DNA from 3 places in the Microcoleus sp. A003_D6 genome. Region 3 is predicted to be linked to each of the others. Evidence: riboswitches for the same ligand, from Rfam matches in the RefSeq annotation. Region 3 holds a riboswitch; each other region holds the start of a gene.

Region 1 (9,864 bases), on a different contig from region 3:
CCTGTGTTAAAATGCGGTTCAGTAGCGTAGTTTTGCCTGCACCCAGATAGCCTGTGAGAACGGTAACAGGAACTGATTCGATCGCCCCAGCAGTCACCATACTTGACCTCGATTTTTGTACAATGATAACCATTATCGCTATTCTACACCAGACCTGCTGCTAGTAGCAAGAATAGACCTCTTGCAAAAATCCTTTTAATCAAATTCTGGAACGGGCAAGATGCCCATTCCACAAGAAAAAAAAATTGTGGGATGGGCATCTTGCCCGTCCTAGTTATTTTTGCAAGAGGTCTAATATTACAAAATATTAATAAATTGTTCATTGGGGACTTTAAGGGCGGATTTTACCAAAAATAGAAAAAATAATAGTTGTTGGGCTATCATAAATCAATCTATACATTTAATCTAATAAACACCATGACTCAACTATCAGAAAAGCGAAAAGCGCTGCGTGGTAGAATTTCTCCCGAACGGATTACACCACCGGAAGAATTAGCAAGGCGCAAAGCAGAAAAAACTAAACTCCGTTTACGCGGTCAAGCAATATTTGAGCGAATTCGCCCGGAACTGATCGATGAGTATTACAATTGGTTTATTGCGATCGAACCGGACAGCGAAGAGTATTTGCTTGACCCTACACTTTTAGGTATTGTTCAAAAAATTAAGGAACAGTACGGCGATAAAAATGTGATGCTAGCAACCTTTCGCCTCAATGAAACAGGAACCTGTGGCAGAATATGATATCAGGTTGGTTTGGGGAAAACGGAGAATTGTTTTTTGAGATTGAATTGATTGCATCTAATGGCGAGATTTTTCCAGTGGAAGTAATGCTAGATACAGGTTTTACCGCAGGCTATCTGGCAATTAATTTTCAAGATATGGAGGCTTTGGATTGGCCGTTAGTTCAGTCTAAATTCAAGCTAGCTACAGCGCGGGGAGATGCTTTATTTGACCTCTATGAAGGTCGAGTAATTATTGACGGTCAAGAGTTGATCGTTCCCGTCCATGTTGGAGAGGATCTCCCGGAGATTTTAATCGGTTCCCAATGGTTAGACAGGATGCAGCTAGTTGTTAATAAACCGATCGGCATTTTGACGCTAGAAACAGTATCGAGTGCAGAATGACTGAAGATCGATCGCCCTTGATGACAAAAGCGATCGCCCGGATTCAACTACAAGAATGACTGTATTTTAGCAGAGTCGAGTTCCCGACCGATAAACACTAATTTGGTTTGCCGGATCTCCGAAGGTTGCCAAGGGCGATCGTAAAAATGTTCGATCCGCGAACCCACGCCTTGCAACACCATCCTCATCGGTTTCTTGGGAACAGCCACAAACCCTTTAATCCGATAGATTTCCTCCTGCTGCATCAAGGATTGCAGTTTTTTCACCAAAGCTTCAGGTTCAAATTCGCGATCGGCAATAAAGAAAGTCGAGTTAATATCATCATCGTGCTCGTGTTCCTCCTCCGTGTCGTGGTGACTGGGGCGCGACTCCAAATCATCCTCAACCGCCGCATTAAATCCCAACAGCACATCAGGGTTAATTTCGCCACTCTTAGACGGAACAATTTTCACACTAGGGCGCAACTCTTGCTGCAACCAGGTTTGAACTTTCTGTTGAGTTTCCGCATCCACGCGATCGACCTTCGTTAAAAGTACCATATCAGCACAGCCCAACTGGTCTTCAAACAATTCCTCGATCGGAGTTTCGTGATCCAAACTAGAATCAGCCTGCCGCTGTGCCATCAAAGCATCAATATCGCCCACAAAAGAACCGCTAGCAATAGCTTCGCAATCGACAACAGCAACCACACCGTCCACAGTAGCGCCCGTGCGAATTTCCGGCCAGCGAAAAGCTTGAATCAAAGGTTTAGGAAGTGCCAGGCCCGAAGTCTCAATCAAGATACAATCAATTTGTTCTCGGCGCTTCAACAATTCTTGCATAGTCGGCAAAAATTCCTCTTGAACAGTGCAGCAAAGACAACCATTTGTGAGTTCTACAATATTGCTAGTGACATTTTTATCATCATCATCATCGTCGTCGCAAACTTGGCAATCGCGCAGCAGTTCTCCGTCGATACCAATTTCGCCAAATTCATTAACCAGAACAGCAATGCGGCGGCCTTGATTGTTTTGCAATAAGTGACGAATTAAGGTAGTTTTGCCGCTACCGAGAAAACCAGTGATAACTGTAACAGGAATCTTGTGCATTAAATTATTGTCAGGTTGAGAATTATGGTTCAGATCCCCCCTAACCCCCCTTAAGAAGGGGGGACAAGAGGGTTCAAAGTCTGTTTTAAACAGGAAGAAACTCGAAATACTCAAAGTCCCCCTTCTTAAGGGGGATTTAGGGGGATCTAGACTTTGAGTAAAAGCGAAAATTTATCGCCTCATCTTATCTCTAATTCCCCAGCGGCGGAATCTTAGCCAAAATGCCTTTTTTCAGAGCTTGAGGACGCTCAGACCAAGGCAACAAACCGTCCGGTTTAGCATAGTATTGACCCGCGCATTCCAGTACAGCCTCGACGCTTTCCGGCTCATTTACAGGTAAATCACCAAACAAATAAGTGTACTTTCCCACAGCAGCAAAAGACACCGCACAAGAGTGACTGCAAGCACTCATGCACTCAACTTCTTGAATCTCAAATTTATCAGAAAACTCCCAATCTTTAGCGAGTTTCGATAAATCTTCCATAAATTGTTGGCCGCCGCTTTTGCCTTCGCGCTTGCCGTCTTTCCAAACACTCGCGCAAGCAGTGCAAACAAACAGACTGTGCTTTGTGCGTACAGCCGCATTAATTCCATCCATCATCCGTACCTCGCAGATGCGTTCAAAAGTGAGTTAGATATCGGCGGGCATTCTGACTTGAGAAACCACAAGGGTTTCATTACAGTTGCGGGACAGCGCCGGACTTGCACCGAACTTTCCCCGTTTCCTCTGGCGGCTGCTCCCCGCTAGAACCGATCGCGAATTCACATCATACCTCATTATGTTGCACCATTCTCAATTAGCCTTTTCTGAACAGGCTTTCGGGCCTGTGAAGCGAGAAAATTTATCTTTTGTGAAACAGGCCGGAAAGCCTGTTGCTGACAATGGTGCAACATCTCAGATCGTACCGCACTTGCCACCAATCGAATTTAGATTTCAGATTGGAGAAAGCGATCCCAGGGATAAATCGGGGCGCTGGTTTAGTAGTTTGTAGGGTGCGCTGCACACACCCTACAAACTATAAATTAAGCTGTTTCGTGCTGTTTGTGCCAAGCGGGATGCCACAGCAATTCGGCAGTCGATCGCTTCTCCACCATTTCCTTAGTAATCATACAGTGAGCCACATCCTTGCGAGAAGGCAACTCGTACATCACATCCAGCATTAACTCCTCTAAAATGCTGCGAAGAGCTCTCGCGCCGGTTTTGCGTCGATAGGCTTCCTGGGCGATCGCCCGCAGCGCATCCGGCTCAAATTCCAACTCCACGCTGTCCATGTTCAACAGCTTTTGATACTGCTTCACCAGCGCATTCCGGGGTTCAGTCAATATCTGCATCAAAGCTGCTTCATCCAGCGGCGAAATCACCGTCACCACAGGTATCCGCCCCACAAACTCAGGAATCAAACCAAACTTCACTAAATCGTCGGGCTGTACCTGCTGCAAAATATCAGCAGCCCGCTTGTCTTTCGCCGGCAAAGTCGAGTTGCTGTCGCTTTCTGCTGGCTGAATAAAGCCCAAAGATTTTTTACCCAAACGCTGTTCAACTATTTTTTCCAAACCGACAAAAGCACCGCCGCAAATAAATAGAATCTTGCTAGTGTCAACTTGAATAAAATCTTGGTAAGGATGTTTGCGGCCGCCTTGCGGGGGCACGTTAACCACCGTTCCTTCCAACATTTTTAGCAGCGCTTGCTGCACTCCTTCTCCCGATACATCCCTGGTGATCGAAGTGTTTTCGCTTTTGCGAGCAATCTTGTCAATTTCATCAATATAAATAATCCCGCGCTGCGCCGATTCGACATCAAAATCCGACATTTGCAAAAGTCGCAGCAAGATATTTTCTACATCGTCGCCGACATATCCAGCTTCTGTCAGCGTCGTCGCATCGGCTACCGCAAACGGGACTTCGAGCATTTGCGCCAAACTTTGGGCTAACAAAGTTTTGCCGCAACCTGTCGGGCCGACTAGCATGATGTTGGATTTTTGCAGTTCTACATCGCTGTCAGGGGAAGACTTGCCGCTGTCTTTAGCTTGGTCTGCGCTCAAGCGCTTGTAGTGGTTGTAAACTGCTACAGAAAGGACTTTTTTTGCTGAATGCTGGCCGATGACGTGGTTGTCTAAATGGTGTTTAATGTCTGTGGGTTTGGGAATTTGAGCTAATACGATTTTCGATTTGTTCGATCGACCTGGCCGCCGCGTTCCTTGTCCCTGAGACTCTCGCACCTCTGACTGGGGAATCTGTTGACCAATTGCTTTGCTGGAGTCAAAGAACTCCTCCTCTAAAATTTCATTGCAGAGTTCCACGCATTCATCGCAAATGTAGACGCCGGGCCCAGCTATTAACTTGCGGACGTACTCCTGCGACTTGCCGCAAAAGGAGCATCTGAGATGGGAGTCATATTTTGACATATTTGCCTCTTACTTTACGGTTGCGGTTGCTTTCTTTGACTGGGGAAGTTGCCGCGCGATCGATCTTAGCCTTGCCCTAGAAAGGTTTCCCGATCGGACACCCAAGCCAGTCAGTCGATTTTAGATTTTAGATTTTAGATTTTAGATTTACTCCACAGATGAATTTTGGAGCTGAACTAGGGTCTAAAATTTGGGGATCTGCACGACTTAAGTCGGGGGCTTGTCTCCGTTTTTTGGCGGAGTCAAGCTTCGCGATCTCTGTTTCTAACTTAACACTTTTGAGGCCTTAGTCATTAGTCATTAGTCATTAGTCATTAGACCAAATTTTTCATTTTTAATTTTTACTTGAAAGTAAAGCCGCACTGGCTTACCATTTTTTGTATGCCAAAAATTTCCCCGACATAATTATTTTCACTCGATCGCCTTTTGGGTCTGCTTCTTTCTCGACATCCAAAGTAAAGTCTACCGCGCTCATAATCCCGTCACCAAATTTTTCGTGTATCACTGCTTTGAGCGGCATCCCGTAAACCTGCATAATTTCATAGAACCGATAAATCAGAGGGTCAACTGGAACGGCAGGCTCCAAAGAACCTTTTAACGGAGGTTCACAGAGAACCGCAACCGTCTCGCTATCCAATCCCAAAGCCAATCCAATTTTCTCGGCTTCATCGACCGATGCGGTAGCTTGGCGGTAAATAACCGCAGCAATCCAAACTTCGTCGCGACCCAAAAGTTTTTCTAAATCTGCAAAACTAATTCCCTGAGCTTTTTTAGCAGCCAAAAGCTTTTCTGTAATTTCTGAAATTGCCATTAAATATTCTCCAACTCACTGCGGTGCAAGATATGAGATATATCTCACATTTTGGGGATTTTGTCAATAGCAAGTCGAGAAAAAAAACGAATCGATCGAGGAGGAACTTCAGCAAAAGCTGGTCTCCTCCACCGCTTCTAAAAACAAAAAGAAATCAGCAAGTCAAACTTAGCGGTTTATGTTTAGCCTAGCTCGGATGCTCAAAGCTTCCTGATTGCTCAGGTTGGCCGGATATTCCCAGTTAGAGACTGCTAAAATTAACAGAGGACTTGAAATATTTGGTTTTTTGATGATTAATTTGAGCAAGAGTGTGTGTTTCTGTGGTTTTCACGCCCTGTCAGCTTGATTCTTCCCGCACTAATCAAGCGTTTCTCCAGTTTATAACGATTATTGCTTGCTTTCGTCAAAATCTGAAAAAGCAAGACTTGTCTTGCTTTTTAGGCTACTGTTTTAAACCCACAACTTGCACCAGATAAATCCCCAAATAAGTCATAACTGCCCTAGGGCAATGGTACAGTTGGCTGTATGTGTAGTGCAAGTTGCACAAACACAGGCAAACAGCCGAATTTAGATCGTGCCAGCCTGACGCTCAATCCTCGCTCCCGCAGCCAAAGCCCCTTTACCGCTCACAACCGGCAACTGACAAAAGTATGGAGATTAAGACCAAAGATTACACCATCGAGTACGATCGCGCTACCCAAACAGTCACCTGCTGCGGCTCGTTCCGGCTCAGCCAGATGGAAGAATACGCGCCGATCGTCGATCTGCTCAACGAAGTGGTTGACTCCTCACCAAACACGATTACTCTAGACTTGCGAAAGCTAGAATTATTAAATAGTTCGGGAATTAATATTGTCTCCAAATTTGTGATCAAAGTGCGCCAGAGAAAGAATATTCAAATCGCCGTGAAAGGCTCTAAAGAGATCCCCTGGCAGGGAAAATCGCTGAAAAACTTGCAGCGGTTGATGCCTTCCCTGCACTTAGAATTGGAATAGTAAATCGAAAAAGGTAAAAGTGAGTCCCAAGCCCGCGTCAGGGAAGCGGGATGAGATCGGCTGAAGTTAATGCGAATAAGTCATAGTTAAGTTGGCAGCAAACAGTAAAAAACTTCAGAACCGACTAAAAATTACCAATTGTCAATTGCTATGCAGGAAGAACCGTCGAGAGAACAGCTACTTTTGCACGTTCAGCGGCTGAGTGCCGAACTTGAAAACTTGAAGCGCGAAAAGACTGACCTAGAAATTGTGCTGGAGACTACCACCGAACATTCGACTGCGATGGAAGCTCTCTTGCTCGGCAAAGCTGAGTTGGCAGTGCGTTCAAGTGAAGAGCAGTTTCGGGCGATCGCCTCGGCAACTCCCGTTCCGGTATTGATTTCTCGCCTCTGTGACGGCTTAATTCTGTATGCAAACGCTCAATTGGCTTCTCTCCTGAACATACCCCTAGAAGAATTGATCGGCAGCATCACCCCAGACTTTTACTTCAACCCGGGCGATCGCCCAAAGGTACTTGAGGCACTGGCTAAAGACGGATACCTCCAAAACTACGAACTCCACTGCAAAAAGTCAGACGGTACTCCCTTTTGGGCGATGATCTCCGTTCAGTCCCTGCTGTTTAACGGCCAAGAGACAGCATTGTGCGCCTTGTACGACCTCACCCAGCGCAAGGAAGCAGAACAAACCCTCCAAGAGAGCGAAAAGCGGCTCCGCCGCCAAAGTCTGGCTTTGTTGCAGCTAGGCCGGCAGAGGACTATCAATAGCGGTGCGCTGAATGTGGGAATTCGCGAAATTACCGAGGCTGCCGCCCGCACTTTGGATGTGGAAAAAGTCAGCGTCTGGCTTTACAACCATTTCAGATTTGGAACTCGCTACCCGATCGATCCCCAGCTAAATTTTACCGACAGAGCGATCGCCCACAACCAAACAGAGGCAATCGATACAGAGGCGGCCGCCCCAGAGGAAAACGAGTCGGTCAATCGTTCTAAGTTTAAAATCCCCAACCTCAAATTAGTTTGTCTCGACTTGTACGATCGCACCCACGAGAATCATTTGAGCCGCGAGTCCATATCGGCAAGCGATTTAAAATTTTCAATTTCAGATGTCGAAGGCGACGCACCGGAGGAAAACTTGCGATCGGACAATGGTTTAGAACCGGCGCCAAAAACTCAAAACTCTCTAAAAACAAATTTGTCCCACTCATCTTCGCTAGCGGAACATTCTGCTGTGCTGCCAAATGCCAGCAAGGCAAATTCATCCATCTTAAATGTAGCAATTAGGCTCGGCGGTCAGATCGTGGGCATCCTCTCTCTCGAACATATTGGCGCGCCCCGCCAGTGGGCTCTGGAGGAGCGCACCTTCGCCGATTCTTTGGCAAATTTGGTAGCGCTGGCGATCGAAGGATTTGAACGCCAGCGGGCTCAGGAAGCACTCTCCAAAGCCAAAGCGCAGCTAGAAATGACCGTCGATCAGCGCACCGCTCAACTCACCACTGCCAATAAACTGCTCCGCATCGAAATTGCCGAGCGCAAAAGAGCCGAAATAGCTTTGCAAGAAGCCTTACACAAAGCTGAAGCAGCTTCCCGAGCTAAAAGCACTTTTTTAGCCAATATGAGCCACGAGCTGCGGACGCCGCTCAACGCGATTATCGGTTACAGCGAAATGCTAGAAGAAGAAGCATTGGAATCGGGACTCAAAAACATCATCCCCGATACCCAAAAAATTCATAACGCCGGTCAACACTTGCTGACTTTAATTAACGATATTCTCGACCTTTCTAAGATAGAAGCCGGTCGGATGGAGCTTTACTTAGAAAAATTTGACCTCGCAAATTTAATAGAAGAAGTCGTTGCAACTTTGCACCCTTTGGTCGAAAAAAATCACAATCAATTACAAGTTTCTTGCTCTGTGAATTTGGGAGTGATGTATGCAGATTTGACTAAAGTCCGGCAAATTCTGTTCAATTTGCTCTCGAATGCCCTGAAGTTTACCGAAGGTGGAACGGTGCTGCTGGGCGCGAGTCGCGAACCAGCAGGTGGCAGCGATTGGGTTTATTTGCAGGTATCTGATACGGGGATTGGAATGTCGGCAGAACAGCAGGAGGGTTTGTTTCAACCTTTTATGCAAGGGGACGCTTCGACTACTCGCAAATACGGCGGCACCGGTTTGGGATTGGCGATTAGCCGCTTGTTTTGTCAGATGATGGGCGGCGATATTACTGTTGAGAGTCAGTTGGGTGTTGGCTCTACTTTTACTGTTCAATTAAAGGCAAAAGTTGATATTAGTCATTAGTTGTTAGTCATTAGTTGTTAGTTATTAGTCATTAGTTGTTAGTCATTAGTTGTTAGTTATTAGTCATTAGTTGTTAGTTGTTAGTTGTTAGTTGTTAGTTGTTAGTTGTTAGTTGTTAGTTGTTAGTTGTTAAGCTGTTCGACATTTAAACTGCATTGTTTGTGGTCTATACCCCTTACAGTATGGGGTTCAGACAAGAAATTTAAATGACTAACAGCTTAGTTGTTAGTTGTTAGTTGTTAGGAAGAAGGCAACGAGTACGCGATGGATTTAACGGATTTAACGGATGGGTGAAAGATGCAATAATTCGCCATGACCAATGACTAACAACTAATGACCAATGACTAATGACTAATGACTAATGACTAATGACCAATGACCAATGACCAATGACCAATGACCAATGACCAATGACCAATGACTAATGACCAATGACCAATGACCAATGACCAATGACCAATGACCAATTCCCGTTTTAATTGTGACACCGATCGCGATCGACCTCTGTTGCCGATCGCAAAGTAGCCGCCTTTCCCAGCCTAAAATAGTTGTATTATCCCAAACTTATGCCCCAGGCAGGATATGGGACCTCGCTGCATTCACAAGTCGCACCTCAACCTGATTAATAGGGGGGTGGGGGTTTGCTTGTAGAAAGGCAATTTGGTAAAAGTAATGCTATGGGCGCTAACGAGTCAAAGGCAAAAGTTAACAGGAAATCAGGAATTATCCAAGGCATAAGGACGCAGAAACATAATGGATGCCTTTTGCCGAATCCTTTCTGCCTTCAAACTGCTGCCTATACTGCCGAGATAGCAATGCCGCCTTCATCAGCGGGCAAGTTCTCAGAATCAAAGGAGTGCATCTACATGGTTAAACCTTGCAGTCAACCGCTAAAAATAAATCCTTTCACTTGTTATCGCGATCCCGCTACAGGCAGGTGGACAGTAGTTCCAACAGTTCAGGACGCTTGCGAAACAGACTCTAGTTTGAAAGCAAAAGCCGAAGGCGAAAACGAAGGTAAAGTAGAAACGAGTCTTTTTGCTTCGCCTGCTGTCTCGCTGCCGAAAAAACGCCTTTCCTTCTCCTTGCCTCCGCTTAAAAAGCTGGCTAAAAAATCTGCTGTTGCTGTCAGCAGGTAGCGATCGCAG
Region 2 (9,864 bases), on a different contig from region 3:
ATTGCGGGGAATTCCCGTTCGCGGGATTTCCCTGTTGAGAATTGCCGCGCGGTTCCACCACGAGGACGTAACTGGCTCCTGTGCTGCTCATCAGCTCGATCGCCTTTTCTACGGGCGTCTGAGGCGTGACGGTGAGGGGATTGCGGTTGATGACCTGACCGAGGGAGGGAATAAACATCAGGGGGCATAAAAGTGATATTTGTTGGAAAAACCCCGAAAAGCGGGCAGCAGGTTGATTGAGAGGCTTTGCCAGCGAGGTTTCCAAGTGCGCTCAAAGTTTTTGTACGATTACACTCACGCCTACTGCCTACTTCCAGCATCTTGGCATTTAAAATTAATTCCCTGCCAAATCCTGACAATTGACGGGTTCTGAAAGTCAGAACCAATGCTATCTCCCATCTTGGCGGACTTTTGGCTTGGCGGCAATTCCTCGCTTAGCGTAACTGCTGCGGGTTTACGAGCAAGAATTTCTGCGATTGTCTAGACTGCACCCTACTTTTTCGCCCTCAACGGAACTCTCGCTCGGATTCTGTTGGAGGCAAGATACCTACACGCTACCAATTTACCAGCGACAGGAGGGGACTCACAACATGACGATTTAGGTATTGCAACTGTGCAATTAGGGGTTCGAGGGTTCGAGGGTTCGAGGGTTCGAGGGTTCGAGGGCAGAAAATAAATAATTCCGAGCATAACTAATTCTATCTTATCCCAATTATGACCGCGAGGATTTGAGCTTCAATTCTGGCGATCGAACTTGATGAGAATAGCGCTGTTCCCCGCCACCGCAAAACTCGCATTGCCACCCTTCAGCGTTAAGCTACCAACAACCTCATCCATTGTCCTAGAACTGAACTCCCGCACCGTGCCATTACCGACTTCGATCAGAGCCGAAATATCAGCATTAACCCTGTAAGATGTTGCTTTGTCGTTGACAGCCAGCAAATAAACATTGTTGCTAGCATCGAGAGTTGCAACTGCCATTAAATCCGAACTATTAGTGATAGGAAAAAAGGTAGCTTTCCCGCCCTGCAAAGCCCTAATTCCCATCCGCAAAGCATAGTAGCCCGCCCGCCGCTGGCCGGATGGCCCCAGCAAACCTTCTGCCAGTCCCCGCTTTCCCCAGTCGTACAAACAGAATACGTGACTGCCGTCAATATAATTATCCCCCGGCTGGGAACCTCGAATCAAATTCTTAATCAAATTTAAAGCTAAAGATAAATCGCCGTAGCTAATTTCGTAACTTCCCCATTCTCCCACCCAAAGCTGGGAGGGGGCGCGGACACTACCGTTCATCCAGCCGCGCACTTTGCGGGTGTAGTTAGAAATATCTGCATCGTAGTTGTGGACATTGACAGTATCGAAATAAGTAGGAATTTCCGACAAAGCACTAGCCGGCCAATTGCTGCCGCCTACAGTTTTTGGGCCGTGGATGCGGTAAGTGCGCGAAGGCAAATAAGTTTTGTAAACAAAGTCGATCGCATCTTTGGCCACCTTAACCAACTCAAAATAATCAGCCCTCGTCCCTCCCCAACCCTGTTCCCGATTGTCCGGTTCGTTGTGAATTTCCCAATCATCAACGCGGTAGTCATTGCGTACGTTCAGCCAATAAACCGTAGCAAAAACGTGTTCCCACCACTCGTTCCAATCTTCTCCTGTGCGCGGCGGATTCAGTTGCAGCGCCCAACTCGGACTCCAGCTACTATCAACATTCCGTATACTCACCACCGGGCGAATATTTGCTTGTTTGAGAGTATTGAAAATAGTCCTGGCATTGCCTTGCCAAACTGTGCCGGGTTCTCCAGACCACCAATAATCGCTACCTTGGGGCGGATCGGTCATAATCCGATCCCAATGCGCCCAATTAATTATATTGGAATTTCTCTTAATTTCGTCAATAGACGGCCAACCGTATTTACCGTCATCGTCTTCCGGTTCCCATCGAGACATCCCGCCGTAAATGCGGTAGGTATTAATTCCCAAATCTTGTAAATCTTTGAGGTCAAAATTGATACTGCCCTCGACAGCACCGATGTAGCGAGTGCTAACACCCGCAGCAGTGCTAGAGAATTTAATTGCGGCGGCATTTTGAGCAACACTTGTATTACCGCTGAACAACTCAATGCCCAGGGCTATTAAAAGGGCGATCGTAAAATTCAGAATTGCTGTTTTAGAGAACACGGAGAGTATTGGTAATTTATAATGGGCACTTCATAAATATTACCTCTTTTACAAAACCCAAACTCATGATATCAAATCCGGTAGCATCGGAATTAATATTACCCACAGTCAGGCAACGGCACTGCCGTGTCCTCGCTTGTCATGTTGCAGAACGGTCAAAAAATCAACATCTTGATATTTTTTGAACCACAGAGAACGCAGAGAAGTGGAGCAAGAAATAGTTAATGGGGCTAGTTTATGATGCGATTAATCGTACATAGGCTAAAATTCTAACATTCGCCGATTTCTGTGAGCAATAAATCCAGTGAATAGTGAGAGCACCCTGGCATAAAGGCAATATTTTCTGAAGACATTAGCGGTAGATTTTTTACGGTAATGATTATCGGAGAATCTGGCGCTCAGACGATTTTGGATTTTAGATTCAAGAATTGACCCCACCGATAAATCTGTTTGCGGGTTGAGAAGTTAAAACAATGTATTGAGGGCGAGTGCGATCGATAATTCCCTCTTCCTCCAAACGACACATCAGCCGCGTCACCGTAATCCGCGTAATTCCCATCGCCTCAGAAAGCTCCTGATGAGTCAATCTCAAATCGATCAACAATCCTTGTGCCACTTCGCGACCAAATTTTTGTCCCAACCAAACTAATAGTTGCAACAATCTATCCCGCAGACATTCGCTGCGAACAATGCAGAAAAATGCTTGAGTTTGCTGAATGTGTCTGAAAACTTCATCTAAGGATCGATCGCACAAATTTTGAGGAATGTAACTAAGTTCTACATGAGTTTTACACTCAATTTGATAAGGTTGAACGCCTGAGAGCGAGTGACCGAGTACGTCTCCAACTCCCCAATATCCGAGGGTTATTGGTGTTCCCTGTTCGCTCCAAGTCACGGTTCGGACGGCTCCCCGTTCAATCCGCAGTAAGCCGTTAAAGGGCATGGGCACCAACTGACGGCAGGTGAAAGTCTGCTGTCTGAGATGAGGGTACAAGGCTGGAGTGTAGGTTGAAAAAGTCATAGGATTTAGGTTGAGCGCCACCGCTACTGTGGATACAATGTACAGTTTAAATTAATTGATAATATATGTCAACTAGCTTGAAAGAATTGCAACTGGGGACTCAAGAAGGTTGAAACCCTTTGCGCGTGATGTAAGAGACGTTTCGGAACTTCACGGTATCTGTGCCTGGGTTGTGGACAGTACAAGTTGCTCGTCGATCGCCCAGGCGCCCCACATTCCCGACTCCATCGCCCTTCGTGCAGTTGCAGACACGGTTGCAGGAGGCTCTTGAAAATCAATTGTGCTTGCCAAGTTATTGATAAAACTTGCCTGTAATTGATTCTCAAATGCGATCGCCCGATCGCCCGCAAAACAAAATATTGGCATCAGCGCGGATCGCGCGATCGAGCATGATATCAATTCCGGTTGCACTCTTCGACATGATAGTAACCGAGGACACGGCTCTTGGAGTGTCCCTACCCGATGAATTGTAGGGAAACGGCACTGCCGTGTCCTGATTTCGGTAATATTAATAATTCCAATGCTACCGAATTTGATCTCGCAGGCGGCCCAGTCTCCGGGGTAAGCTCATCAGCACCAACCGTACTCCCGTCCTTCATCAAGGCTTAAAAGGAGTATATTTACCACCTAAACCTTCCCGCCTATAGTTTCGGATTATTTGGATTGAGAATCTTGTTGAGGAGGATTGAACTTTGCTATTAGCGATCGCACTGCTGCTATTGGTATAAATAATGCACCAGTAGCAGAGCCGATAACAAACCGAAACCAGAAGAGTAAAAAACGCTCTAGCGTCATTGGTTCTGCGGCTTGTTCAATAGCATCTGATAAGATTGCAGGAGATTTTCCGGGGGATGGTTTTACACCTGCGATCGCGATCGCGTAGGGGCTATTCTCATCAGCATACCAATCCGGTGCAACGTACACTTTGCGAATTTGGGTGAATCCTGCTAACTCATACCAACTGATATAAGCGTCTTCACTGGGAAACAGCATCCACGTATCAGACAGCCAACGGGCGATCGGATTCTTGCGTTCCAGCGGGCCGATAATCAGCGCAATTCCGCCTGGTTTAGTCACACGATAAGCTTCAGCGATCGCCCGTTGCGGATCGGGCCAATACTCAATACTGCCAGCAGAAATGTAGCGATCGAATGTATCGGTAGCAAAGGGTAAATTCTCCACATCTCCGAGAAATTTCTCACAATCATTAATTGCGAGTTTTTGTTTCGCTTTAGCTAACTGATGCGGACTTTGATCGAGCATTTTAACATTATTAGCATTCACTTTTTCGACAATGCCACAAGTAGTAAATCCCGTTCCTGCTCCCGCATCTAGAACTTGTAAATCAGGGCGATCTAGTTGCGCGAGTTCCAGAGATTTTTCCCGCATTGGAATCGTCCAGAAAAACGGATTAATCAAATTATCGTAGCCAATCGACACAAAACGGTAAAACCAGAAGGCTTCTTTTTTATGTTGAATAAGTCTTGCCATTGTTGCTTTTTCCTCTAACGGATGTTGAACAGTTGGGATTCTTCCCATTCTTTGAAAGTGAGTATTCATCATTTTTAACTTGAATGGGAAGGGTTGACGGAAGAATTCTATTCAGAGCGTCGATCGCAGTTTCAAAAAAGTTTACCGCGAAATATCAGTACGCTTCACAACAGCATCCGTTTCTAGTTGAAAATCTTCCCAGTGCTTGCACACAGTTTGGTAACAATCTGGAGGTGAAATCGGAAGATTTCTCAGATTCAAAAAGATAGCTTGATTGGCGCATTCCAACAGGAGAATAATATCCTTAAACGGATTATAATTATCCACTTCTTGAAGGATATGAGCATTCATGTGATGATGCTGAAGGATCACCGTATCAGGAGCAGCCAGCCACGCATTTAGGAATGGGGCGAGACGGGAACGCGGAACAAAATAGGAGTTAAATGTTTCACCTGCGACTCCTAAAAGTGGAGAATTAAGACTGCAAATTACTGCTCCGCGTTCACCTCCTAAGTAACCTATCCAGGCGTTGTAACCCAACGCCAATAAATTAGTAGCAATAAAGTCTTGCTGCCAATCGTAACCGTTCATTTCACTGTCCATCTTTTTCTAACAACTGCCAAAGCTGGATTTGATAACAGAGATTTGGTTTAGGCATTGGGAGAATAGGGTAAGTTTTAGGAACTCTAGCTTGGTGAGAATTCGTCCCAGCGTCTACAGACTTGTTCGTAACAATCAGCAGGTGCGATCGCCATTTTTCTTAATAAATTGACCTCGATTTGACGATTAACTTTCAGCACCAGCAGAATATCTTTCTCGGTATTATAGGTGGCAACTGCTGCCTGAACCGATGAAATAGTCGATGAGTCAAGGGATAGCGATCGCAAGTAAAACCCCATCAAATTCGAGGGGATAAACTGGATTGCGAACGGAATTGGTTCAAAATTTGTAATTGTAGAATGAATAACTTGAGTATTCACATCACAAACCACAACTCCCCGTCCAAAAGACTGAAATCCCTTCCATCCTGTATAACCAATCATCAGCAGATTTGTATGAATGAAGCCATGTTGCCAGTAGCCAAAGTTTCCCTGCCAGATGCTATTTTCCGGTCGCATTTACTTCCTCCCGCAGCGTTTTGGCAGCTTCCACCATATTTTTCAGTGCCGGAATTACTTCTTCCCAACGCCGTGTTTTCAGGCCGCAATCGGGATTAACCCAAATTTGCTGCACAAGTAAATTGGCAATTCCAGTTCGCAACTGCTGCAAAATTTGTTCTGTTGTTGGCACTACTGGACTGTGGATGTCATAAACGCCGTTACCCACTTGATAGGTGTAGCCTGCGGCGATGATTTCATGCAGCGTTTGGTTGTTGCTGCGACTATTTTCAATCGAAATCACATCGGCATCTAACCGTTCAATGTCTTTGATAATGTCGCCAAATTCGCAGTAGCACATATGCGTGTGAATTTGAGTCTGGGGATGAGCGACTGCGGTTGCCAAACGAAACGCATCTACTGCCCAAGACAGGTATTCACTCCAGCGTTCTATCTTCAGAGGTAAACCTTCGCGTAATGCGGGTTCATCTACTTGAATTACCTTCGCTCCTGCTGCTTCTAAATCTGCCACTTCATCGCGCAATGCCAGTGCAATTTGAAACGCTTGTTCCTGTCGAGAAATATCAGTGCGCGGATATGACCAATTTAAAATTGTTACGGGAGCTGTTAGCATTCCTTTAACTGGTTTTTGCGTCAATGATTGCGCTACTTTAAACTCGCGTACCGTCATTGGGGCAGTGCGAAAGACATCACCGTAAATAATCGGCGGACGCACGTACCGACTGCCATAGCTTTGCACCCAGCCATTTTGCGTGAAGGCAAATCCATCTAACTGTTGTCCAAAGTATTCCACCATATCGGTGCGTTCAAATTCGCCATGCACTAGCACATCCAGCCCAATTTCTTCTTGGAGTTTAATGCTGTCGGCAATCTCAGTATCGATCGCTGCTTCATACTCTGGCTGACTCAATTCACCCTTTTTATACCGTACTCGCAGTTGTCGCACTTCTGATGTTTGAGGAAATGAGCCGATCGTTGTGGTGGGAAAAATGGGCAGAGAAATCTGTTTTGACAGCCGCAAACCGTAGGATAATTCCCGTAGAAAGTCATTTGTCGTAATGCTTTTCATGCGTGACTGCACGGCTTGATTTGCTGGACTAAATTGCTCGAATTTTGTCCAGGCATCGGTAATCTGGATGCGATCGCTCTCAGTTTCTTCTCCTGCTAAACTGCGTGCCAAAAACTTCACCGCTTGCAGTTTTTGTTCTGCAAAACTCAACACATTGCGGAGAGGTTCTGGCAACTTTGTTTCCCGTTTGGCATCGTAGGGAACAAACTGCAATGATGCCGACGGCTGAATGACGATATTAGGCGTAATTCTTTGAATGTCTTGCAGCACTGGCAGCAATTGTTCTGGACGGATTTGCCAGATGTTGCGGGCATCCACAATGCCAACGCCCAGATGCTTATCTGGGGGAAATCCATATTGCTTGAGTAAATCTAAATTGCGTCCGCGAGTGAAGTCTAAACTAATCGCGGTAACAGGTAATGCCATCACCCAAGAATAAGCTTCACCCAAGTCATCAAAGTAAGTGACAAGATGCAGCGGTAAATCGACTTTAGCAAAGGCTTGATAAGCAGTTTGATAGTGTGCTTTGAAATTGTTTGCATCTCCCAGAACTAAGGCAGGTTCATGTATCTGCACTTCGGCAACGCCAAGGGCTTTTAATTGCGTCAAGAGTTCGATGTAGCGCGGCAGCAATTGCGCTAGAGAATCGTCCATTGCGCCATCTAACCGACTCAACCGCAGTAGCGTACAGGGGCCAAGAACGATCGGCACTGCCCGATCCCCTAACGTCGCTTTTGCCCGCTGCACGGTCTCCAGAAAATCGCTGAAATCTGCTGGTTGCAGTTCGGTGGGAATTTCAGGCACGAGGTAGTGATAGTTGCTATCAAACCATTTGGTCATCTCTAGGGCCGGAATTCCTTCTTTGCCCCGTGCCATTGCAAAGTATCGATCGAGTCCTGATAACCCCTGAAAGCGTTTGGGAATTAGACCTAAACGAATTGTCCAGTCAAGCACACAATCGTAGAGTGTGGTATCGCCTACACCGATGCGATCGATGCCTACTTGTAGCTGTCTTTTCCAATTTTCTATTGCTACAGTTTTCACTGTTTGCAGTAAAGTATCTGCTTCTAATTTGCCACTCCAAAAACCTTCCAAAGCTTTCTTAACTTCACGGTTTTTACCAATGCGGGGATATCCAATAGTTGCCGTTAAAATTGACATAATTGCTCCTAAGTTGGGGTTGTAAATTGATTCATCAGTCCATAGAAACTCAGTCGGAAACCAAGAGGTATCCGATGCCGAATTTCCGACAGCAATGCCATTAGATTGCAAGGCGATTCCCTACGGGACGCTTCGCGATCGCACCAAAGGCGAAACCATCTGAACTTCCAAAAAAGCGATAAAAGATCCTAGAAATTACAGCAGGCAAATGCCCAGCAAGATTTCTTGCATCTGAAACTAGATAATGCTGTTGGGGCTAAACTTTTCAAACTCGCGATGTCGCCCTAGAAACCAATTCCACCACAGGTTTCTCGCGGGTTAAGGAGTATAATCGCCGATCGCGCAGCGTCTGGTGAAACAGAATCGAATTGAAAACAAAATGCTGAATACATCCGTACCTCGCAGATGGGTTAAATGAAACGATACAATCGGCGGGCATCCTGACTAAGAAACGATTGTACGCTTCATCACAGTTGCGGGACAGCGCCGGGTTCGCACCGGACTTTCCCCGTTTCCTCTAGTGGCTGATCTCCACCAGAACCGATTACTTTTGACAATAGCACATTTCTGAAAATTTGCAACCCCTCAGACAGATAGGGCGATCGCCTTGCGAACAAGCCTTTCAATTAAAAATCATTTAATGTCAACTAAAAGGCTAATCCAAAATGCTGACTAACACAACATCAGGATTTTTATTGGTTAGATTAGGAACCCTTAACCAAATCAAACCAGGAGATAAAATATCCGGCGTTGCTTAATCAGGGTATGAAAAAAATCAGTTGAAAATCCCCAAGCTTTGTCGATACTGGTTTCTATGACTGGCCTATTTAGCCTTTCATACCGTAAATCAGCAGCGCCATTATCCCATCTATTACAAATTCTTTCTCTTCTCTTCTTTGATCTTTTCTTCTGTGCCTTGTGGAACAGCCATCGGACTTGTGGTTCTTCCTTTGTGGAACAGCCGTCGGGCCTGTGGTTATTTGCAAAAAAAGCCGTGAAGCGAAGCTATTCCGTAGGGAATCGCCAGTTTTCCTAAAAAATTGCTGTGTCGGTTAAAATATTAGTATAATGTTGCTGCCATCGCGACAACTGTTAAGCCAAAAATCACTTATTTTCGAGCGGACGAGAATCCCGATCCGCAAAAATTGGAGGATTTGTGAGGCTGCAAAGTTAAACAATAATTCAGATCGGGCGAGTGTACTAGGAATTGAAGGAGTTAATACCATGTCTGACGATCGCCTGCAACAAATTGTTAACAGCTTGACAAATCGTCTCAAGCGTGATGTATTAGTAGAAAAATCCCTATACGAGATTCGAGAAGTTTTGCAGAGCGATCGCGCGGTACTGTATTATTTCTACAGGCAGTGGCAGGGTCAAGTCACCTGCGAGATGTTAAGTGCGATCGAACTCTCAATCTTGGGTTCAACGGGGCCAGATGAGTGTTTTAACGGCGAATATGCTGCTTTGTACGAAGCGGGTAGAGTCAGAGCAATTGCAGATATTGAAGTAGAACCTATTCACGAATGTCACCGAGAGTTTCTCCGCAGCCTGAAAGTTCGCGCCAATTTAGCCGTGCCAATTTTAACGAACAAAGGACTGTGGGGGCTGTTAATTGCTCATCAGTGCAGCGGGCCCCGCACTTGGTTTGAATCGGACATTGAATTCATGCAGAAACAAGCGCAAAATATGGCAATGTCTCCGACTATTCAAGATAGTTAATCTTTCATCCAAAATCCCGATTTGTGACAGTTGGAGTGCATTGTCTGTGCAATGGAAAATTACCAACTAACCAAAATATGGTCTTCTATTGTTAGGCGGAGGTTGGT
Region 3 (9,864 bases):
ACCGTCATCAACAATGACATCTACTAACTTTGAAAAACAGTCAAATAGTTCGGCTTTGCCAAAGCTTTCTGCTTTTGCTGCCGGCACGGATGCTGCACCTTCATCGTCTGTCGTGATATGAGCGGATGTTGAAATAATCGGATTTCCCAAAGCTTCCACAAGTGTAAAGCAAAGCGGGCGATCGGGAACGCGAATTCCCGTGGTTTTGCGTTTTGGGTTCATTACCAACCGCGGCACTAACTTTGTAGCTGGTAGCAGAAACGTGTAAGGCCCAGGTATTAATCGTTTGATAATTCGGTACGCTTCATCGCTGACGGCAGCATACTCTGCGATATTTGACAAAGAAGAACACAGGAACGTTAAAGGCTTATCATTGGATAGTTGCTTGATCTGCCTGACTCGTTCTACGGCAGATTTGGAGTTGAGATCGCAGCCGATCGCGTAAACTGTATCTGTCGGATAAAGCATCACGGCCCCATCTTTCAGAGCTTTTTTAATTTTTTCGATCCTGTCTTTTTGGGGTGCAACTGGATGCACTTGGTAAATAGTTGCCATGTTAAGATATTGCAGGCTAAGTGGGCGATCGAAATATCGAGTGAAACCGATATCTTGCAGCATTGTCAAGAACAGGCAAGATGCCTGTTCCACAAAGAGTAAATTTTCTTGTGGGGTGGGCATCCTGCCCGCCAGTCCAAGACTTATTGACAATGGTGCAAGGCGTAAGATGAAACAATCAATGCTAAAAATTAATTGTTAATAATGAATAAAATAGCTTATTTTGACTGTCCCACCGGCATTGCTGGCGATATGTGCCTTGGGGCTCTCGTCCACGCCGGCGTTCCTTTAGATTACCTGATCGAAAAACTCAATTTGCTCGGCATTTCGACAGAGTACCAGTTGCGGACGGAATTAGTCCACCGGAATACTCAACAAGCAACTAAATTTCATGTCGATTTAGCTGCGGATTTGTCGTTAAAACCCGAAAATCCCGCTGATTCCACACTCGATCCCTCGGAAACGGAATCCCCGACTTTTGACGCCCGCCACCACCACCATCACGGTGAAGAACATTCTCACAGTCACGGCGAAGCAGATGCCGAAATTAGCCACACTCATCACCGCCATTTGCCAGAAATTGAGCAGATCATTGTCTCTGCAAAATTGCCTCCGCGCGTGGAAGCGTGGAGTTTGGCGGTATTTCGCAAATTAGCAGATGCAGAGGCTGCCGTACACGGTATCCCCGCAAGCGAGGTTCACTTTCACGAGGTGGGGGCGACGGATGCAATTATTGATATTGTCGGTACTTGTTTGGGTTTGGATTGGTTGGATATTGATGAGTTTTACTTTTCGGCAATGCCGACTGGTGGCGGTACGGTGAAGGCGGCACACGGTAAGTTAGCGGTGCCGACGCCGGCGGTGATGCGGTTGTGGGAAACGCACCGAGTGCCGGTTTACAGCAACGGGATCGATCGCGAATTGTGCACTCCTACGGGAACTGCGATCGCCTGTACTCTCGCCTCTGCTTTCGGCCCGCCGCCAGCGATGCAAATTCAGGCGATCGGTTTGGGTGCAGGTTCTCGCAATCTGGCAATTCCTAATATTTTGCGCCTCTGGATTGGGGAGAAGGAAGAGGGGGAGAGGGGGAGAGGGGGAGAGTGGGAGAGTGGGAGAAAGACGGCTACTAATTCTCCATTCCCGATGCCCAATGCCCAATTCCCAATGCCCAATTCTATAGAAACTATTGCGGTTTTGGAAACGCAAATTGATGATTTGAGTCCGCAGGCGATCGGCTATGTTTTTGATGCTTTGTTTGCGGCCGGAGCTCTGGATGTTTTTACTGCGCCAATTGTGATGAAAAAGTCGCGGTTGGGGGTTTTGTTAACTGCGATTTGTCATCCCGAATTTCAGGATGATTGCGAAGCAGTTATCTTTCGGGAAACTACTACTCTGGGAATTAGGCGATCGACTCAACAGAGAACTATTCTGCACCGAGAAATCCAGACAGTTCAAACAGAATACGGCGAAGTCAAGATAAAAGTTGCGAAGTCTGGACAAACAATTGTTAACGTGCAGCCGGAATACGAAGATTGCGCGGAAATTGCCAGACTTAAAAATATTAGTTGGCGCGAAGTTCACCGCTTGGCGCTGCAAAGTTGGTACGACCTAAGTTATTCAGTTGACAGTTGACAGTTGACAGTTGACAGTTGACCGCCAGATAGCGACCTCTACCTGGAATGAAGAGGATTGGAGTAATGAATAGTCTTCTTTTAATTTTTCCCGATCGGGCTTTGGGCTTTAAACCAATTCTTTCTGGTAAATAATAGGAACTTACATCTTGCACGATTTTTAGGAACAGGCAAGATGCCTGTTCCACAAGAGTTTAATTCACCAAATAACAAATAATAAATAATAAATAAGACATAACAAATAACAAATAACTAAAGTCTGCGGCTTTGTAAAATTTGTTGTTGCAATTCCTCGAAAGCGGGCATTTTTGAGCGATCGTCTGTGGGAAACATTGCCCTTATTTGCTCCATAAGCTCGATCGCCAGCGGTACGCCAAGCTGCAATTGTTCCAAAGTCTCCCGCTGAGCAAAAACACTTTCCGGTGTTCCTTCTAAAATCAATTTTCCCCGATCCATTACAAACACCCAATCAGCCCAGCGGTAGATGAAATCGAGGTCGTGACTTGCTAAAAGGATGGTGGTTCCAGTGGCGTGAATTTGTTCGAGTAAACCGATCAGTTGTCGGGTGTGACGCGGGTCGAGATAGGCGGTAGGTTCATCTAGCAGCAGCAGTTTGGGCTTGAGAACCATGATATCGGCGATCGACACCCGCTTTTTTTGCCCCAAACTGAGATTGTGAATTGGTTCGCAGGCGAGTTCGCTTAGATCGAATTGCTCGATCGCCTCTTGCACCATTCTAGCAACTTCGGATTCTGCCAAACCCAAATTGTACAATCCGTAGGAGATATCTTCTTCTACCGTGGAAGCTACTAATTGATGTTCGGGATTTTGAAAGACGAGTCCGATTTGTTGGCGCAGTTGCATCAACGATTTGCGATCGTAGCGGAATGGTTCACCTTGCCAGCGAATGAAGCCATGTTGCGGTTGATATAAGCCATTTGCTAACAAAAAAAAGGTAGTTTTGCCGCAGCCGTTTTGACCGATTAGCCCGCAGCGTTTCCCGGCGGGGACTTTGAGGTTTAAACCCTGAATTGCCACTCGCGAACCGCAGGGATATGAGTAGGAAGTGCGATCGAATTCGAGAATCCATTCAGACATATTCGTTATTTTTTATTTTTTATAGCCTTATTCCCAGGCTCTGCCTGGGAATAAATACCCGGAGGCCGTGCCTCCAATTACCGATTACCGATTACCAATTTCCATTGTATTTGTGTCAGTTTTTATTGGTTTTTGACAACTGCCAAAGTTGAATTTCATAACACAAATGCTGCTCAAAAAGTTTGCCAGCCTCCAATCCTTCAACCACCAGCTTCTTGAACCAGCGACGAAATATCCAGCGCAGGAATTTATGGACTGGCGGAACTGCGATCGCAATTAAATCTGCAACATAGATCATCGTATTCAGTCCATACCTGCGGAAAGTATCGACATACAAATCGATTGTCGGCAAAATATGGGCCGAAATATCTTCAGTTTTGACTAAAGTGAATCCAGCCTGATTTAATGCTGTATGAAGTTCAGTAACAACATGACAATTAGAGAACATTCCCTCTTGATAATTAGCATCAGAACGCAGCATATCGGCAAGCAGCACGTAGCCACCAGGATTGAGGATTTTGGCGGCACCAGAAGCAATATCAACAGCCGACATATACTGGCTACTTTCGCTAAAGAGAATCAGATCGTAGAAATGGGTTGCTTTGAAGTCTTCAAACCTGGTGAGGTGGAAGATTGTCCGATCGCGCGTACACTTAAGAAATCGCTGTTGTTGGAACGGATCGGGTGCGAGCCCTTCGACTGCAAAACCTCGATCGAGCAAATAAGCCGCATTTCCGCCAATCCCGCAGCCCACATCTAGTATCGTATGAGTGCCTTTGGGGATCGCATCCAACAGTTTTACAGTATAAGCTTGCTGAGCGACGCGCAGCCGCGCGAGTGTTAGTTCATCAGCGGGCACCGGTAGGGTTTCCCAATAGCCGTAGTGAAGGTAGGGCGAATCTGTCAAGCCCAAATAGTAATTAAGTGCTGCATTTTGGTAGCGAGTTACTTTGGAAATTTCGATTGATTTTGGCTGCGACATTCGGAAAATTTAGTAAGTTTTAGGATTTCGGGCAGAGTTGAAATTCTTCCCAGCGCTTGCATACCTGTTCATAGCACTCAACAGGAGAAATTGCCAAGTTTTGCAACAAATTGATATCAATCTGACCGTTGGCGATCGACAAAAATATAATTGCTTCCTTGGGTTCGTAGCTAGCAATGATTTGCAGCAGATTTGAAACAGTATTTTCCTCTACTTTTAGTTGTTGCAAATAAGCAGTTGCGTACAATTGGGAAATAAATAGCAGGTCGTACTTTATAGTATCTACACTCCAATTCACTGAGCCGTTAATGAGAGTATTTATTTTGCAAGCAACCAAGCCTCGTCCTTGATGCAAAAAGCCATTCCAAGCAATATGTCCGATCGGCAAAATATTCTGGTGAATAAACAAGTTTTGCCAGTAGCCAAAACTACCCTGCCAAACAGTATCTTCGATTCGCATTTTTTTTGTTTCCCGCTGCCTAAAATTTCGTTATTGTCTACGATCGGCAAACGGAACACAACAGCAGATTATTGGTAAAAATACTGAACTCACCATCATCCATACCTCGCAGATGAAAAACATGATTGTAAACAAATCGGCGGGCATCCTGACTCAGAGAAGCAAGAATCTCCTTACAGTTGCGGGACAGCGCCGGATTCGCACCGAACTTTCCCCCTTACGTCTGATGGCTGTTCTCCATCAGAGCCGATCGATATACTGGATATTACCACTATTTTGGATATTTGACAAAAAAAAATAGAACCGGATTTAGTATCAAGGCTTCATACAGCGTTTGCTGTTTCACGTACAGACTGACCGTTGCAGCGATTGAATCATCCTTTCGCAATCTTTTGCCGCAACCAATTTTAATACTCCAACAACTACACGCTTCTAAGTAAGCTATCTGCTTAAGTTTATCGCATTCAAAAGTGGGGCAGGTAGGATGCCTGTCCTTGACTGGCTTTTCACTTCTATGTCTATTCTGCTAGTCCGATCGCCAATTTCTCCCCTTTTTCATAATGTTTTCATTATTTCTGGTTTTATGGTAAATTAAAACAATGAAAGAATTATAAAAAACAACAATGAGTGAGACCGATCGGCCCAGTGACTCGACGGCATGGAAACCCTATCAAATTGGTATATTCGGGCTATTACTAGGAATTTGGCTCAGCGGATGCAGCGCTCAGACGGCTGGGTCTGAGACCGAGCAAAACGGAACTCCTAGCCCGATCGCCGGGAATGTGACACCCCAAGACAAAAAAGTCATTCTCACCACGTTCACGGTGCTGGCAGACATGGCTCAGAACGTTGCGGGCGATCGGGCGATCGTCGAATCTATTACCAAACCGGGTGCGGAAATTCACGGCTATGAAGTTACGCCCAGCGACCTAAAACGCGGGAAAGATGCTAATTTGATTTTGGAAAACGGCTTGAACTTAGAGCGCTGGGCAACCCGATTTTACAACAGCCTTCCCAAAGTTTCTCACATTACCCTAAGTGAAGGAGTTCAACCGATCGATATTGCGGAAGATGCCTATCAAGGCAAGCCGAATCCCCATGCTTGGATGTCGCCGCAAAATGCTTTGATTTACGTCGAAAATATTCGCAAGGCATTAGGAAATCTCGACCAGGCTAATGCTTCAAACTATGATGCGAATGCGGCAAAATACAGCCAGCAAATTAGGGCGATCGATGCAAAACTCAAACAAGCTATCTCTGCCATTCCCCCGGACAAACGCTACATAGTAAGTTGTGAAGGTGCCTTTTCCTACATTGCCCGCGATTACGGCTTAAAGGAAGTTTACATTTGGTCGGTCAATGCCGAACAGCAAGCCACACCAAAACAAGTTGAACGGGTGATTAATACGGTGAAGGCAAACCAAATTCCGGCTGTATTCTGTGAGAGTACCGTCAGCAATGAGGCACAGATTCAGGTAGCAAAGGAAACAGGCGCAAAATTTGCCGGGGTGTTTTATGTCGATTCCCTATCTCCCTCCGACGGGCCGGCATCAACCTATCTTAAGTTACTTGAATACAACGTCAATACTCTGATAAAAGGACTACAAAGCAAGTAAAGGAGAAAAGAACATGAATGAAATCGGCATTGATATTGAGAATGTGACGGTTGCTTATCACGGCAAAGTAGCCTTGCACAGCGCCTCGCTGCAACTCCAACCGGGGACAATTTGTGGATTGGTGGGGATGAATGGCGCGGGAAAATCGACATTATTCAAGGCTATTATGGGGTTTGTGAAGCCAAACACCGGACGAGTTTTGATTAATGGGTTGCCGATTCGCAAAGTGCAAAAAAGCAATCTGGTTGCCTATGTACCTCAGTCGGAAGAGGTAGACTGGAATTTCCCGGTGAACGTTTATGATGTGGTGATGATGGGACGCTACGGGTACATGAATCTGTTGCGAATTCCCCGATCGACCGATCGACAAGCCGTGCGAGAAAGTTTGGAACGGGTGGAAATGTGGCATATGCGCGATCGGCAAATCGGAGAGTTATCGGGGGGACAAAAAAAACGCACCTTTTTTGCGCGGGCATTGGCGCAACAGGGAACGGTTTTATTATTAGATGAACCGTTTGCCGGAGTCGATATCAAAACTGAGAAAATGATGGTTAACCTGTTAATAGAACTGCGTCAAGCAGGACATACAATTCTCGTTTCAACCCATGATTTAGCGTCCATTACCACATTTTGCGACCAAGTAGTATTAATTAACCGCAGTATTCTGGCCTATGGAAATACCTCAGAAGTGTTTACAGAGGAAAATCTTTCTCGCACCTTTGGCGGTTCTGTTGGAGATTTTTCGTCGGCCAAAAGTCGGTTAACTCAAGTCGATCGGGAGGAACAGTAATGGATTTAATTCAGTGGTTTGCGGCACCGTTGCAGCATGAATTCATGGTGAAGGCAATTTTAGTCAGCGCCTTAGTAGGGATTGTTTGTTCTGCGCTTTCCTGCTACATGACTTTGAAAGGATGGGCTTTGATGGGCGATGCGGTTTCCCATGCGGTGATGCCGGGAGTTGTGATTGCTTACGTGTTAAATATTCCTTTGGCGGTGGGTGCGTTTGTGTTTGGGGTGGGTTCGGTAATTGCGATCGGCTTCATCAAAGCGAAAACTCGCGTTAAAGAAGATACGGTAATCGGCTTAGTGTTTACTGGATTTTTTGCGTTAGGTTTAGTGTTAGTTTCTAAAGTCAAAAGCTCGATCGATTTAACGCATATTTTGTTTGGCAATGTCTTAGGTATTTCGGATGCAGACATTCTTCAAACGGTAATTATTAGTGTCATCACTCTGGTAACGCTGGCAATTTTACGCAAAGATTTGATCCTGTTTTGTTTTGACTCAACTCACGCGCGATCGATCGGTTTAAATATCACCTTTCTTTATTACGTTCTGCTGTCCCTGCTATCCCTCACAGCAGTTGCGGGACTTCAGACGGTCGGCATTATTTTAGTAGTAGCAATGTTGGTAACTCCGGGAGCAACTGCATATTTATTGAGCGATAACTTTGACCGCATGATGCTAATTGCGATGGCTTCGGGCGTATTTTCTAGCGTCATGGGAACTTATATCAGCTATCACATTGATGGTTCGACTGGCGGATGTATTGTGGTGCTGCAAACGCTGCTGTTTGTGTTGGCGATGATTTTTGCCCCGAAACACGGGTTATTAGTTAGGGGAAGGAATTCAGGGGCGATCGCTGAATAAGATCGTGTCCTCTAGCATCATAAATGTATGGCAGGGCGGGTTTATGAGCTTATTAGTTTGAGGCAATGATTGTTTGTAAAACCCGCCCCTACAGAAATTGCGGTCAATTGACCGGACATGATATGACTATTCAGTAAATTCAATATTTTCATATAAATCTGCCAGTGAAACCTCCACAGAAATAGAGCTTAACATCAGCCGATCGCCAATAACACCATATTCTGAAAAAATCCACTTATTCGCATCAGTTTTCGAGTATTGCTCCACCCGCAACCGATATTGATCGATTAACAAATATTCCTGAAAACTCGGAATACTACGATAAGCCGCAAACTTGTCATCGCGATCGTAAGCTCTAGTACCTTTAGACAGCACCTCAGCAATCAGCAGAGGATTGGTAATTGTATCCGTCCGTCCCGATTGCAACTCGACTGGTTTCGCTACCACCATCACATCTGGGTAAGTATAATTATTAAGCTGAGGAACCCAAAGCCGCTGATCTGATGCAAAAATACTGTAAGGTTTACCCTTAAGGCTCACCCTCAAAATAGCGTTTAAGATGCTGGTGATTTCATTGTGATTCGGTGTGCCGCCAGCCATCAGAATAATCTCCCCATTGATAAATTCATGCCGCTCCTGAGAATTAACTTCAGCTTCTAGATATTCCTCAGCCGTGTAGGTTTTGGTTTCAACTTGCGCGATCATATACAAGGCTCTCCTTTAATCTACTCATTTCAGTTTATCTTAAAAATCGTTAATAAACAGGCAAGATGCCTGTTTCACAAAGAATGAACCAGATCGCACTTAACATACTTACCGCAGCGGGACAAAGTTGTAGCCAGTATTTCCTCCTGGTTTAACTTGCACTAAAATCGGCTTACCAGCCCGATCGCCCGTGGGTAAAAACTTCACATCCTCGCTCGATCCTGCTGCCGAAAAACTCGCATTTCTGAGTGCTTGTTGCAATCCTTCCCGCGTATTGCTTTGCCGCAAGCCAGCGATCGCAGCTTGAGTCGCGTCAAAACTCGTTGCTGTTCGCCAATTCACAATGCCTCCCCAACGCTGGCGGGCATTTTCTGGGAAACGGCTACCGGGATTAGTTTCAGGATGCCAGGGAACGGGCAAAACTAAGCCATCAACGCTCTTTTGCCCGTCTTTTAGCGTTTGAAAGGTGTACATTGTAGTGCTGCCGTAGAGTGGCAATTTGCCTTGATTGATGCGAGCCAGAGAGATGGCGCGATCGATGCGATCGACGTGGGGCGCTACCATCAATCCTTGTGCACCTTTGCTGACAGCATCGGCGAGGGCATTGTCGGGATTAAAAGAGGGTAATGAAAAGTCGCAAATAGTGGGAACTAATTTGCCACCAGCAGCAGTAAGAGATGCCACAAATTCATCTTTGAATGATATGTTATCGGGTGCTTGGGAATCATAACAAATGGCAATATTAGTTTTGCCTGCTGTTTTGACTGCATATTCTGCTAATGGAGCGGCCATTACGCTAATAGCGGGAACTGTCCGAAAGATGTAACTGCCAAATCCTGATAGATTATTGGCAAAGCTAGTTGGCGTTACCATTACCAATTTTTCTTGCTGATAGATTGGAGCAGCTTCGAGAGATGCGTTGCTAGCATTGTGTCCAATTACTGCTAGTATACTTGGATCTTTTGTCAATGTCTTTGCAACTTCTCTGACAACTTCTGGACTGTTGTCGTCGTTGACAATTTCTACTTGCAGTTTTGCGCCATTGATGCCACCGCTAGTATTGATTTCATCCTGAGCTTGGGCAACACCTCGGAGGATTTCTTGGGCGACATTGGGGTTACTACCAATGGGGACGCTGACAGCTATTTTTAAGGGAGAACCACTGCTGGC

The links. Region 3 has a riboswitch for cobalamin ahead of QUB70_RS13475 (hypothetical protein). Riboswitches for the same ligand answer to the same signal wherever they lie in the genome.
Region 1: it holds a riboswitch for cobalamin, as region 3 does, so the genes downstream of both, QUB70_RS28710 (DUF1636 domain-containing protein) here and QUB70_RS13475 (hypothetical protein) in region 3, are expected to answer to the same signal.
Region 2: it holds a riboswitch for cobalamin, as region 3 does, so the genes downstream of both, metE (5-methyltetrahydropteroyltriglutamate--homocysteine S-methyltransferase) here and QUB70_RS13475 (hypothetical protein) in region 3, are expected to answer to the same signal.

Annotation. Positions count from the first base shown of each region.
Region 1 covers NZ_JAUBWA010000159.1:250-10,113, reverse strand. The annotation lists partial or broken gene QUB70_RS28730 (CobW family GTP-binding protein) at 1-100, opposite strand, end outside; gene QUB70_RS28725 (hypothetical protein) at 418-741, shown strand; gene QUB70_RS28720 (aspartyl protease) at 738-1,124, shown strand; gene cobW (cobalamin biosynthesis protein CobW) at 1,172-2,212, opposite strand; gene QUB70_RS28710 (DUF1636 domain-containing protein) at 2,403-2,813, opposite strand; cobalamin riboswitch at 2,836-2,982, opposite strand; gene QUB70_RS28705 (hypothetical protein) at 2,992-3,204, shown strand; gene clpX (ATP-dependent protease ATP-binding subunit ClpX) at 3,236-4,618, opposite strand; gene cynS (cyanase) at 4,986-5,429, opposite strand; gene QUB70_RS28690 (slr1659 superfamily regulator) at 6,080-6,424, shown strand; gene QUB70_RS28685 (PAS domain-containing sensor histidine kinase) at 6,575-8,716, shown strand; gene QUB70_RS28680 (hypothetical protein) at 9,358-9,855, shown strand.
Region 2 covers NZ_JAUBWA010000103.1:8,718-18,581, forward strand. The annotation lists gene QUB70_RS24070 (response regulator) at 1-178, opposite strand, end outside; gene QUB70_RS24075 (hypothetical protein) at 736-2,178, opposite strand; gene QUB70_RS24080 (Crp/Fnr family transcriptional regulator) at 2,600-3,199, opposite strand; gene QUB70_RS24085 (hypothetical protein) at 3,350-3,565, opposite strand; gene QUB70_RS24090 (methyltransferase domain-containing protein) at 3,854-4,690, opposite strand; gene QUB70_RS24095 (hypothetical protein) at 4,832-5,293, opposite strand; gene QUB70_RS24100 (hypothetical protein) at 5,377-5,808, opposite strand; gene metE (5-methyltetrahydropteroyltriglutamate--homocysteine S-methyltransferase) at 5,792-8,038, opposite strand; cobalamin riboswitch at 8,452-8,598, opposite strand; gene QUB70_RS24110 (GAF domain-containing protein) at 9,263-9,757, shown strand; gene QUB70_RS24115 (helix-turn-helix domain-containing protein) at 9,849-9,864, opposite strand, start outside.
Region 3 covers NZ_JAUBWA010000041.1:13,575-23,438, reverse strand. The annotation lists gene QUB70_RS13495 (L-threonylcarbamoyladenylate synthase) at 1-555, opposite strand, end outside; gene larC (nickel pincer cofactor biosynthesis protein LarC) at 760-2,187, shown strand; gene QUB70_RS13485 (energy-coupling factor ABC transporter ATP-binding protein) at 2,439-3,284, opposite strand; gene QUB70_RS13480 (class I SAM-dependent methyltransferase) at 3,400-4,266, opposite strand; gene QUB70_RS13475 (hypothetical protein) at 4,286-4,726, opposite strand; cobalamin riboswitch at 4,848-4,992, opposite strand; gene QUB70_RS13470 (metal ABC transporter substrate-binding protein) at 5,350-6,342, shown strand; gene QUB70_RS13465 (metal ABC transporter ATP-binding protein) at 6,356-7,132, shown strand; gene QUB70_RS13460 (metal ABC transporter permease) at 7,132-7,989, shown strand; gene QUB70_RS13455 (Uma2 family endonuclease) at 8,116-8,694, opposite strand; gene QUB70_RS13450 (ABC transporter substrate-binding protein) at 8,803-9,864, opposite strand, start outside.